2 regions of the Enterococcus sp. AMC1623 genome follow, and region 1 is predicted to be linked to the other one. Evidence: predicted binding sites of a transcription regulator. Region 1 holds the regulator's gene; the other holds the start of a gene.
What was found. The regulator NrdR, encoded in region 1, represses ribonucleotide reductase genes. The targets are predictions, from matches to a motif close to ACACNATATATNGTGT.
Positions count from the first base shown of each region.

Region 1 (5,323 bases):
GACGAGCATTTAAAAGCGGCCTTTTTAGAAGGACAAGATATCCATTCAAGTACAGCGATGCGCGTTTTTGGCATTGAAAAAGCTGAAGACGTCACTCCCAATATGCGTCGCCAAGCCAAAGCAGTTAATTTTGGAATTGTTTATGGCATTTCTGATTATGGATTATCACAAAACTTGGGCATTACTCGAAAAGCTGCTCAACAATATATTGACACTTATTTCGAACGTTATCCAGGTGTGAAAAAATACATGGAGACAGTAGTTCGTGAAGCTAAAGACACCGGCTATGTAGAAACCTTGTATCATCGTCGTCGGTATTTACCAGATATTAATTCACGTAATTTTAATTTACGTTCATTTGCAGAAAGAACGGCCATTAATTCACCAATTCAAGGAAGTGCCGCCGATATTTTAAAAATTGCGATGATTGATTTGAATCGTCGGATGAAAGAAGAAAAATTAGAAGCAGCGATGCTTTTACAAGTACATGATGAATTGGTTTTTGAAGTTCCAGAATATGAGTTAGAAAAATTAAATCAACTTGTAAAAGAAGTGATGGAGACAGCTGTTTCCTTACATGTACCATTAATCACTGACAGCAGTTGGGGAAAAACATGGTATGAAGCAAAATAAAGAGGTGAAAAGCTTTGCCAGAATTGCCAGAAGTAGAAACTGTTCGCAAAGGGCTATTGCATTTAGTTAAGGGAAAAACGATTGAATCTGTCGAAGTTCGCTGGCCACGAATTATTGAATCGCCCGAGATAGAAACTTTCCAAAGAAATTTGGTTAATCAGACGATTGAAGATATTCAGCGTCGAGGGAAATTTTTAATTTTTAAATTCACGAATTTTGATATGATCTCACATTTGCGTATGGAAGGTAAATATGAATTTGACCCTGATATGCAAGATATGCTTGATAAGCATACACATGTCATCTTTAATTTTACGGACCATTCTCGCCTTTTTTATAATGATGTGCGTAAATTTGGACGAATGGTTTTGGTGCCTAAAGATGAGAGTAGCCAATACAAAGGAATTAAACAATTAGGTCCAGAACCTCAACCAGATGTCTTTTATTTGGAAACTTTTCAAGAAAAATTAAAACGATCGGCTAAAGCGATTAAGCCACTTTTATTAGATCAAAAACTAGTCACCGGTTTAGGAAATATTTATGTAGACGAAGCACTATGGGAAGCCCAAATACATCCTGAAACGCCAGCAAATGCATTAAACGAAAGTGAAACAACCCGCTTGCATCAAGCGATTATCGATGTCTTAGCTAGAGCTGTGGAAGCAGGGGGAACGACGATTCGTTCTTACGCTAACGCACTAGGAGAAGCAGGCACTTTTCAAGTATCACTAAATGCTTATGGGCAAACGGATTTACCTTGTCCACGTTGTCAAACACCGATTGTTAAAACAAAAGTCGCCCAACGTGGCACCCATTATTGTCCAACTTGTCAGAAGCGGAAAGGATGAGTGCTGATGGGCATGGTTTTAGGTCTTACAGGCGGTATTGCTACAGGAAAAAGTACCGTTGTGAACATCTTTCGTGCATATGGCTTTCCGATTGTGGATGGGGATGTGATTGCACGAGAGATTGTTGAACCCAAACAAGCAGGTCTACAAGCGATTGTCTCCGTCTTTGGAGAGGATATTTTGTTAGACAATGGTCAGTTAGACCGTAAAAAATTAGGTAATATTATTTTTTCTGATGAAGAAAAACGTCGCCAATTAGATGCGTTATTAGATCCTATTTTACGACAAACAATTACTCAACGTATCCGTGGATATCGAGAGGAACCCTTAGTAATTGCAGATATTCCGCTATTATTTGAAGCCCATTATGAAGATGAAATGGATCAGGTTGCCGTGGTTTATGTTCCTGAAGCTGTTCAATTAGAACGTTTAATAAGACGAGATGACTTAACAAAAGCACAGGCGTTGCAACGAATAGCTAGTCAACTATCAATTGAAGAGAAAAAGCAACGGGCGGATATTGTGTTTGATAACCAAAATTCACTGGAAGAAACAAAAAAGAAAGTTAAAAACTGGTTAAAAGCACAAAAATTTATTTAAAAAGATTAAAAACTCTAGAGTTTTCTAGAGTTTTTTCTTGTCTATTCTGTCAGAAGAACTGATAAACGTGTTATAATATAGAAAGAAATTTAATTTATTCATTCAGTAAATTTAAAATAAATAAAGATAAATGGGGTGGAAATATGCACTGTCCAAAATGTCATCATAATAATTCTCGTGTTATTGATAGCCGTCAAGCCGATGACGGTCGTGCGATTCGCCGTAGACGCGAATGTGAAAACTGCGGCTTTCGTTTTACAACGTTTGAACGATTAGAAGAAACACCTCTGTTAGTCATTAAGAAAAATGGCGCGCGTGAAGAATTTAATCGTGAAAAAGTATTACGTGGTTTAATTCGTTCTGCTGAAAAACGTCCAGTAGCGATGGAGCAAATGGAACAAATTGTCGATCATGTAGAAGCTAGAATTCGTGAGCGAGGCGAAAATGAAATACCTTCAACTTTAATTGGTGAGTATGTTATGGAAGAATTAGTCAATTTAGACGAGATTGCTTATATTCGCTTTGCAAGTGTCTATCGTCAATTTAAAGACATGTCGGTATTCTTAAAGGAACTACAAGACATTGTTGATAAAGCAAAAGAAGCAAATAAGTAATTTAAAGGAGGGGCTTTTGTGAAGACCGCTTGGGATGAAGTCCAACCAAATCATATTTATCAAGTGTTCAAGAGCCTGCCTTTAACAAAAGAAGGCAATGATGGTTTATTATACCTCTACCAACCAATTATTGGTGCACAAGCTTTGGCTCTGTATTATGCATTATTGGGTGATGAGGAAGATTCGTTTGAAAATGACTTTGCGCACATTGATATGTTACATGCATTAAATATCGGTTTGCCAGATTTTTTACATGCTCGTAAACAATTAGAAGGTATGGGATTGCTTTCTGTTTTTATGAAAGAAGATGTAGAGTTTGGTCGAATGTTTTTATATCGCTTAGAAGAACCATTACATCCAGAAGTGTTTTTTAAAGATGAAACATATAGTTTTTTGCTATGGAGTGCAATTGGGGAGCGAAAATTTAATCAAATGGTTGAACGTTTTAAGCCTAAAAAGCTCGATGTCTCTAACTATCAAGAAATTACGTGTCGCTTTAAAGATGTGTATGGCTCAATTAACGAAGAATCATTTATGCGCAAATCATCAAAATTAGAACAAGTGGCACAAGTCTATGATGTGAATAAAAACAATGGTATTCAGCTTGATGCTTCTCAAATTGATTGGGACTTTTTACTTAACTTAGCTGAGAAAAAATATATTTCACGTACAAACTTTACGACATCCTTTAATCATCAATTAGTTCTTTACCAAAATCTCTATGGCTTTGATGAGATGGAATTAGTTGACTTGATGACGGAAGCAGTATCTTTTATTGACGGTAAAGTGAATGAAAAAGAGCTTGCTAAGGTTGTAGCACGTCATACAAAGCAAATACCACAAAAAAAGACAGGGATTTATGTTTCAAAAGATGCTGAAACTCGTCGCTTCAATACATTGCGTCAGTCGGGATTTTCTGAACAAGATATCGGTTTAATTCAGATGAGTGAAGCGACAGCACCAGCTGATTTTTTACAAGCAATCAAGCAAGAAAAGCATAGTTTTGTAGCGGATTCAGAAAGCTGGTTGTTGAAATCATTGATTGAGAAAAGTCCGCTAGCCAATAGCGTCATCAATGTTTTGATGCATTATGTGCTAGTGGTACAAAACAATAGTTCATTACAAGCGAGCTTTGTTAATCGAATTGCAACCAATTGGTCCGAAATGGGAATTAAAAGTCCTGAAGAGGCAATTAAACATGTTCGACAACTGGTTAAAGAATCTAAAGAAGCCAAAGAAAAACGAGAAACCCAACGAACCAATTACCGCAAACCGATTCGTAAAGAAACATTACCTGACTGGGTTGATAATCCAGTTGAAGAAGTGGAAGATTCCGAAAAACAAGCAGCAATTAATCAACGATTGCAAGAATATTTACAACGCAAAGAAGGTGAAAAATGATGGAAGATGTAGGTAAAAACTTAAATCGTCTATTAGATCAAAAAAATTATCGGACACGCTTTGAAGAAATGATGCAAGAAGTTTTACAAGACGTCGATGTGCGTAATTTTTTAGATCTGCATAAAAATCGTTTAACCCAACAAGATATTGAGCGTAGTTATGCAAAACTTTATGAGTTTGTTCAAGAAAAACGTAAATTTGAGTTAAATGATCCAGCCCAAATTGCACCGGGATATGAGCCTCAGTTGATGTTAAATTTTCATTCAGTCGATGTGACGTATATCCCAACTGAAGAATTATTAGCTAGAAGACATCAAGAAGAAGTGCGTAACCGCGTGCAAGCGTTGAATATGCCAAAAGACATCCAAGAAGCTCGTATTGCTACCTATGAAGGAACTGCTGGACGTGGTGAAGCATTAATGGCAGCAATTGATTTTATTGAAGCGTACAAAGAAGAACCAAAAAATTTTCATAAGGGCTTGTACTTAGCCGGCAGTTTTGGTATTGGCAAAACCTATCTTCTAGGGGCAATTGCTCGTGATTTAGCAGAAGCAGGTTTTTCATCGACGCTGTTACATTTCCCTTCATTTGCTGTTGAAATGAAACAAGCAATTGGTAAAGATCAAGTCGCTGAAAAAATGGAAGCTATCAAAAAAGCGCCGATTTTAATGTTAGATGATATTGGTGCGGATGCCATGAGTAGCTGGATTCGGGATGAAGTATTTGGTGTGATTTTGCAATATCGGATGCAGGAACAACTCCCAACGTTTTTCACCTCTAACTTTACCATGTTAGAATTGGAAAAACATCTGTCTGTTACGCAACGTGGTGAAGAAGAACCATTAAAAGCTAAACGTATTATGGAACGTATTCGCTACTTGACCAAAGAGGTTAGCATGAGTGGGCGTAATCGACGAAATCAATAGAGGTGAAACCAAATGAAGAACTGGCTACTAGGTAGTCTTTTAGGATTAAGTTTAGTCTTTGTGGCAGGCTGTGGTACTCAAAATGCTACACCTGAAACAAAAGAAAGTACTGAGAGTAGTGAAATAATGGAATCACGAACTATTTTTACAGGAACATTGACAGAGCATCTTGAAGAATCAGCAATGGAAGATGACAGTGTCTTATTGTTTTTAGAAAATGTGGAATCAATTGAAGACCCTGAAAATATTGTTGACATTTTTATTCAGCATGGGGTCGGTATCAATGTGAAAACCAAAGATA
Region 1 is NZ_CM177096.1:1,020,864-1,026,186, reverse strand. Features, by position in the region: gene polA (DNA polymerase I) at 1-633, shown strand, start outside; gene mutM (DNA-formamidopyrimidine glycosylase) at 648-1,481, shown strand; gene coaE (dephospho-CoA kinase) at 1,488-2,081, shown strand; gene nrdR (transcriptional regulator NrdR) at 2,225-2,695, shown strand; gene AC4BC7_RS05120 (DnaD domain protein) at 2,714-4,096, shown strand; gene dnaI (primosomal protein DnaI) at 4,096-5,022, shown strand; gene AC4BC7_RS05110 (hypothetical protein) at 5,035-5,323, shown strand, end outside.

Region 2 (5,323 bases), 1.1 Mb from region 1:
GTCCATTTGTGTTCACTTCTTAATTTTTTTATTTTTTCGCCAATAGTTTTCATAAACTATCCCCCTCGTAACTATTAATATCATTTTTTCATTTTATATCCTAGACAGATTATCGCCCATTTTTGTTTATAAGAGTTTTATGTTTGTCAGCTTAACACTCACAATAGCATTTTTCTATATTTTAGTTCAAAAACTAGCTCTATTATAAATGACACAAATACTGTCATGTTGATATATCAAGGTTTTAATCTTATTATCAAAAATTTTAATTTAAAACATTGATAACTTATGATATTTTTTATTTGTAAACATTTATTAAAATTCAAGGAGGAATTATAATGAAAAAATTAGTATTGTTGGGCGGTTTGTTAGTATCGGTAAGTTTAGGTTCTCAAATGGTTAGTGCCGAAGAACAAGTTTCTATTGATTATTCAAAAATAACTACTGAAGTTGAAACATTTCCTAATGGAGTTGAAATTGTTACGAATACCATTCCCAATGAATTTTTGGAGCAGTGGAAGATAGAAAATAATTGGGATGATTCAGAACCTCTTGCAGATGAAACTGATGTAATGAAAGAAGTTCAAGAAAATGGTGTTTCTCCTCAAGGACCTTCAATTCCCTGGTCAGAGTGGAATCTTGCTTCAAAAGGAAATCCACCGGCACTTTCTGGCAGTTTTAACAATTATGGAACTTTGTATAGTAACTATAACTATACTGGTCTAAAAAAATATAAATTTGAATTAAAGAATACTGGTAGCACTCCACTTAGCTATCAATGGAAAGATTTAGTTTTTAACTATGCTACTGGTTCTTTATCAGGTAATACAACAAAAACAGGTACTATCTCAGTGAGTTATACAGATATTTCATTTTACTTGAGAGTTGCACCTGGAAATAACAATGTTGTAGCAGGGAGTATTTCTGGGACTATAAAAAAATAAACGAATAATCGTACTAAAAAGCCAATGTAATAAAATTGGTTTTTTTAGTACGATTATTCATTTATTAAAGATATTATTTACTTCCTTTTTTGATTTATACTTTTGAAACACAGCTCGAATTTTTGTTAGCAATTCTTCTATTAAGCTTTCAGAAGTGTATTCTAGAAATTTACAATTTCTAGCCTCATAATCAATTGTTGTGATTTAGTCTAACATAACTTTTCCGTGTATTTTCATTTTATTCACCCTTTAATTGTATACACAGAGTATAATATATACCTCGAATTGCGTATATACATAGCTCTTCTTTTAGACTATTTGTCTATAGTCTGAGCCTAGGAAAATAAATTTCCTAGGCTTTTTTTAGATTCATTTTCACTCTATGCTTCTTGGCGCACTTCTTGTAATTTTTCTTCAATCAAATTTAGCACTTCTTCGGCTGCATGCGTATCTTCTACAAAATTCATTTGATCGCCATCAATTTGAATTTTAGGACTGGCATCGTATTCGTCAAACCATTGATCGTAACGCAAGTTTAATTCCTCATAATAATCATACAAACTTGGATCATGTTCAATTTGTTCGAATTCTCTTCCACGTTTTTTAATTCGTTCTAACATCGTTGGAAATGACACGCGAATATGAACCAATAAGTCAGGGTGTTTCTTTTTGGCTGCATAAGGTAATTCTTCCAACATGTTGGCTAATAATTCATCATAAACCCGCACTTCTGTTTCAGTCGCACGACCAAGGTCAGCATTTAAGTGAAACAATAAAGAATCTTCATAAATAGAACGGTCTAAAACGTTATTCTCATTTTTCAATGCTTGTTTGATACTATCGAAACGTTTATTCAAAAAATAAATCTGTAATAAAAACGCATACTTATTTGGATCTTCATAAAAAAGCGGCAAAACTTCATTATCATCCACTGATTCATAAAAAGCTTCACTTCCTAAACGATTTGCTAATAATGCAGTTAAACTTGACTTACCGGCACCAATCGTTCCTGCTAATACAATCACACTCATTTCCTCCAACTCACTCATCACTAAATATTGTATTATTTTCTCAACTAAACTAATGTACAACACTATATATAGTATGGTCAAGCGAAAGTTGGCTGAGGATTACGTAAGAAAATTCTCAAAAAAAGTCTTAAGATTTAGGATTTTTTCTTAGAATCAACATTGAGGGCTTAACGAGACGGCATTAATCTAGTAAAATAGCTAAGGGATTCTATTATGAAAAAGAAAGAGGTACGTCATGTTAGCAGAGGGGATAGGAAAAGCCACTGGAAAAATTATTTTGATGGGAGAACATTCTGTCGTTTACGGCGAACCAGCAATTGCTTTTCCATTTAGCGGTACACAAGTGATTGCTACAGTGAAAGAAAGTAGTGTACCATCATTATGCTCCACCTATCATGAAGGTGCTTTAGCTGACGCACCACAAGGCTTAACCAATATTCAACAATTAACAGCCAAGTTACAACAACATCTACACACGCCAAATTTTCATTTGATGATTCAAAGCACCATCCCTTCTGAACGAGGAATGGGATCAAGCGCTGCTGTCGCTGTCGCTGTGACCCGTGCTTTTTTTGATTGGCAAGAAGAAAAGCTATCGCAAACAACCTTGTTGAAATACGTTAACTTTTCAGAAAGTATTGCGCATGGAAATCCAAGCGGAATAGATGCTGCTGCAACAAGTGGTTGTAACCCAATTTATTTTGAACGCGGAAAAGAGTTTTTACCTTTTCCATTAAACATCGATGCTTATTTGCTTGTTGCCGATACCGGTATCAAAGGACAAACACGAGCAGCGGTTCGTTCTGTGGCTAAACTATTTGAAAAAGAACCTGACCAAACTAGTTTGGATATTCATCAATTAGGATTATTAGCTAAAACAGCCAAAGAAGCGATTATCCGCAATCAACCTGAGAAGCTTGGACTCGCGATGACCCAAGCACAACATTATTTACAGCAATTAACCGTCAGCAACGACACTTTAGATTCGTGCATCAAACTTGCCTTAGCAGAAGGCGCACTCGGTGCAAAATTAACTGGAGGCGGTCGAGGCGGTTGTTTTCTTGCCCTTTGTGATACGAAATTAAAAGCCGAAGCAATCGCTAAGAAATTAAAAGCACATGGAGCAAAAGATATTTGGCTTCAAGGATTAGGAGTTTACCAACATGTATAATGGAAAAGCACGCGCATATACCAATATTGCCTTAATCAAATATTGGGGCAAAAAAGACAAAGAACTGATTTTACCAATGAATAATAGTTTATCATTAACATTAGATGCGTTTTACACAGAAACCAGCGTCTCTTTCTCAAAAGCCTATACCGAAGATACGTTTAGCTTAGATGGTGTCTTGCAAGATGAAAAAGCGACAGCTAAAATCAGTCATTTCTTAGACCTTGCTCGTAAGAAAGCTGGGCTTCCGTATTTTGCACATGTCGAAAGCCAAAACTTTGTTCCCACTGCTGCCGGTTTGGCTTCTTCTGCTAGCGGATTAGCTGCTTTAGCTGGTGCTTGTAATGAGGCTTTGCAATTAGGACTTTCTGATAAAGAACTTTCCCAGCTTGCACGTCGTGGCTCTGGTTCTGCTTGTCGTAGTATTTTTGGTGGTTTCGTTGAATGGGAAAAAGGATATTCTGATACCACCTCTTATGCACAGGTGGTCCCATCCAATCATTGGGAAGATGAACTAGCTATGATTTTTATTTTGATTAACGACCAACAAAAAGATGTATCTAGTCGTGACGGGATGGAGCGGACCGTCGCAACTTCTGACTTTTATGATGGTTGGCTCGATGCCGTAGCTCGTGATATTCAAACAGCCAAACAAGCAATTGCAAACAAAGATTTCCAAGCTTTAGGTGAAGTCACCGAAGCCAATGGATTAAAAATGCATGCGACCACTTTGGCAGCCACTCCGCCATTTACTTATTGGTCACCTGATAGCTTAAAAGCGATGAACAAGGTTCGTCAAATTCGTCAAAATGGGCTAGCGTGTTACTTTACCATGGATGCTGGTCCTAATGTTAAAGTCTTGTGTCAGAAAAAAGATGTTGCTTCAATTTTAACAGCCTTGCAAGAAGAGTTTACAGAAGAACAATTAACCTGCGCCTATGCTGGTCAAGGATTAAAATCTTTAGAAATGGAAGTGTCGAAATGATCGAAGTCTCTACTCCGGGAAAATTATATATTGCTGGCGAATATGCAGTGGTTGAACCAGGACATCCAGCCATTATTGTTGCCGTTGACCAATTTATTACTGTAACGATTGATAGTGCCATTAAAAATGGGAGCATTCAATCACAACAATACAGTGAATTACCGATTCGTTGGACACGTCGCAATGGTGAACTAGTGTTAGATCATCGCGAAAATCCGTTTCATTATATTTTAGCAGCGATTCGTTTAACAGAGAAATATGCATTGGAAAAAGGAACCCTGCTCACTTTTTATGATTTAAAAGTTACGAGTGAATTAGATAACTCAAGTGGCCGAAAATACGGCTTAGGTTCTAGTGGTGCGGTCACAGTCGCAACTGTTAAAGCCTTAAATCTTTTCTACGATTTAAAAATGGATCAGTTAACACAGTTTAAAATTGCTGCTTTAGCGCACTTAGCCGTTCAAGGAAATGGTTCTTGTGGTGATATTGCCGCAAGCTGTTATGGTGGGTGGATTGCCTTTTCAACATTCGATCACGATTGGGTCAAGGAAAAACAAAAAATCTGGTCAATGTCACAGCTATTAACGAGTGACTGGCCACAACTATCTATTAAACCATTGACTGTTCCTAAAAATTTACGCTTATTAATTGGTTGGACGGGTAGTCCAGCCTCCACTTCTGATTTAGTCGACCAAGTCAATCAATCGACACAAAGTCAAACGGAAAAGCAACAAGCCTATCAAGAATTTTTAGATAAAAGCAAAGAATGCGTTGAAGACTTAATCGATGGCTTTTTAGACAATAATGTTACTAAAATTAAACAGATGATTAGTAAAAATCGCCAATTATTAGCAGACTTATCTTGTATTACTGGCGTGCGGATTGAAACTCCCGCCTTAAAACAGCTGTGTGATTTGGCCGAAGCCTGTGGAGGTGCAGCGAAATCATCCGGTGCTGGCGGTGGCGACTGTGGAATTGTCATTGCAGATCAAAAAACAGGGATTTTACCTTTAATGAGTCGATGGGAAAAAGCAGAAATCACCCCACTACCTTTACACGTCTATCACTATCGAGGAGGAATTAAATGAACCGCAAAGATGAACACGTCTCTTTAGCCAAAGCTTTTCATAAAACCAAACGAAATGACTTTGATGATGTGGCCTTGCTTCATCGCTCATTTCCAAGTGTTCGT
Region 2 is NZ_CM177096.1:2,159,430-2,164,752, forward strand. Features, by position in the region: gene AC4BC7_RS10490 (helix-turn-helix domain-containing protein) at 1-53, opposite strand, end outside; gene AC4BC7_RS10495 (hypothetical protein) at 339-944, shown strand; gene AC4BC7_RS10500 (deoxynucleoside kinase) at 1,325-1,975, opposite strand; gene mvk (mevalonate kinase) at 2,211-3,146, shown strand; gene mvaD (diphosphomevalonate decarboxylase) at 3,139-4,131, shown strand; gene AC4BC7_RS10515 (phosphomevalonate kinase) at 4,128-5,219, shown strand; gene fni (type 2 isopentenyl-diphosphate Delta-isomerase) at 5,216-5,323, shown strand, end outside.
Region 2: the regulator NrdR is predicted to act here: its motif matches at 2,035-2,050, upstream of AC4BC7_RS10500 (deoxynucleoside kinase).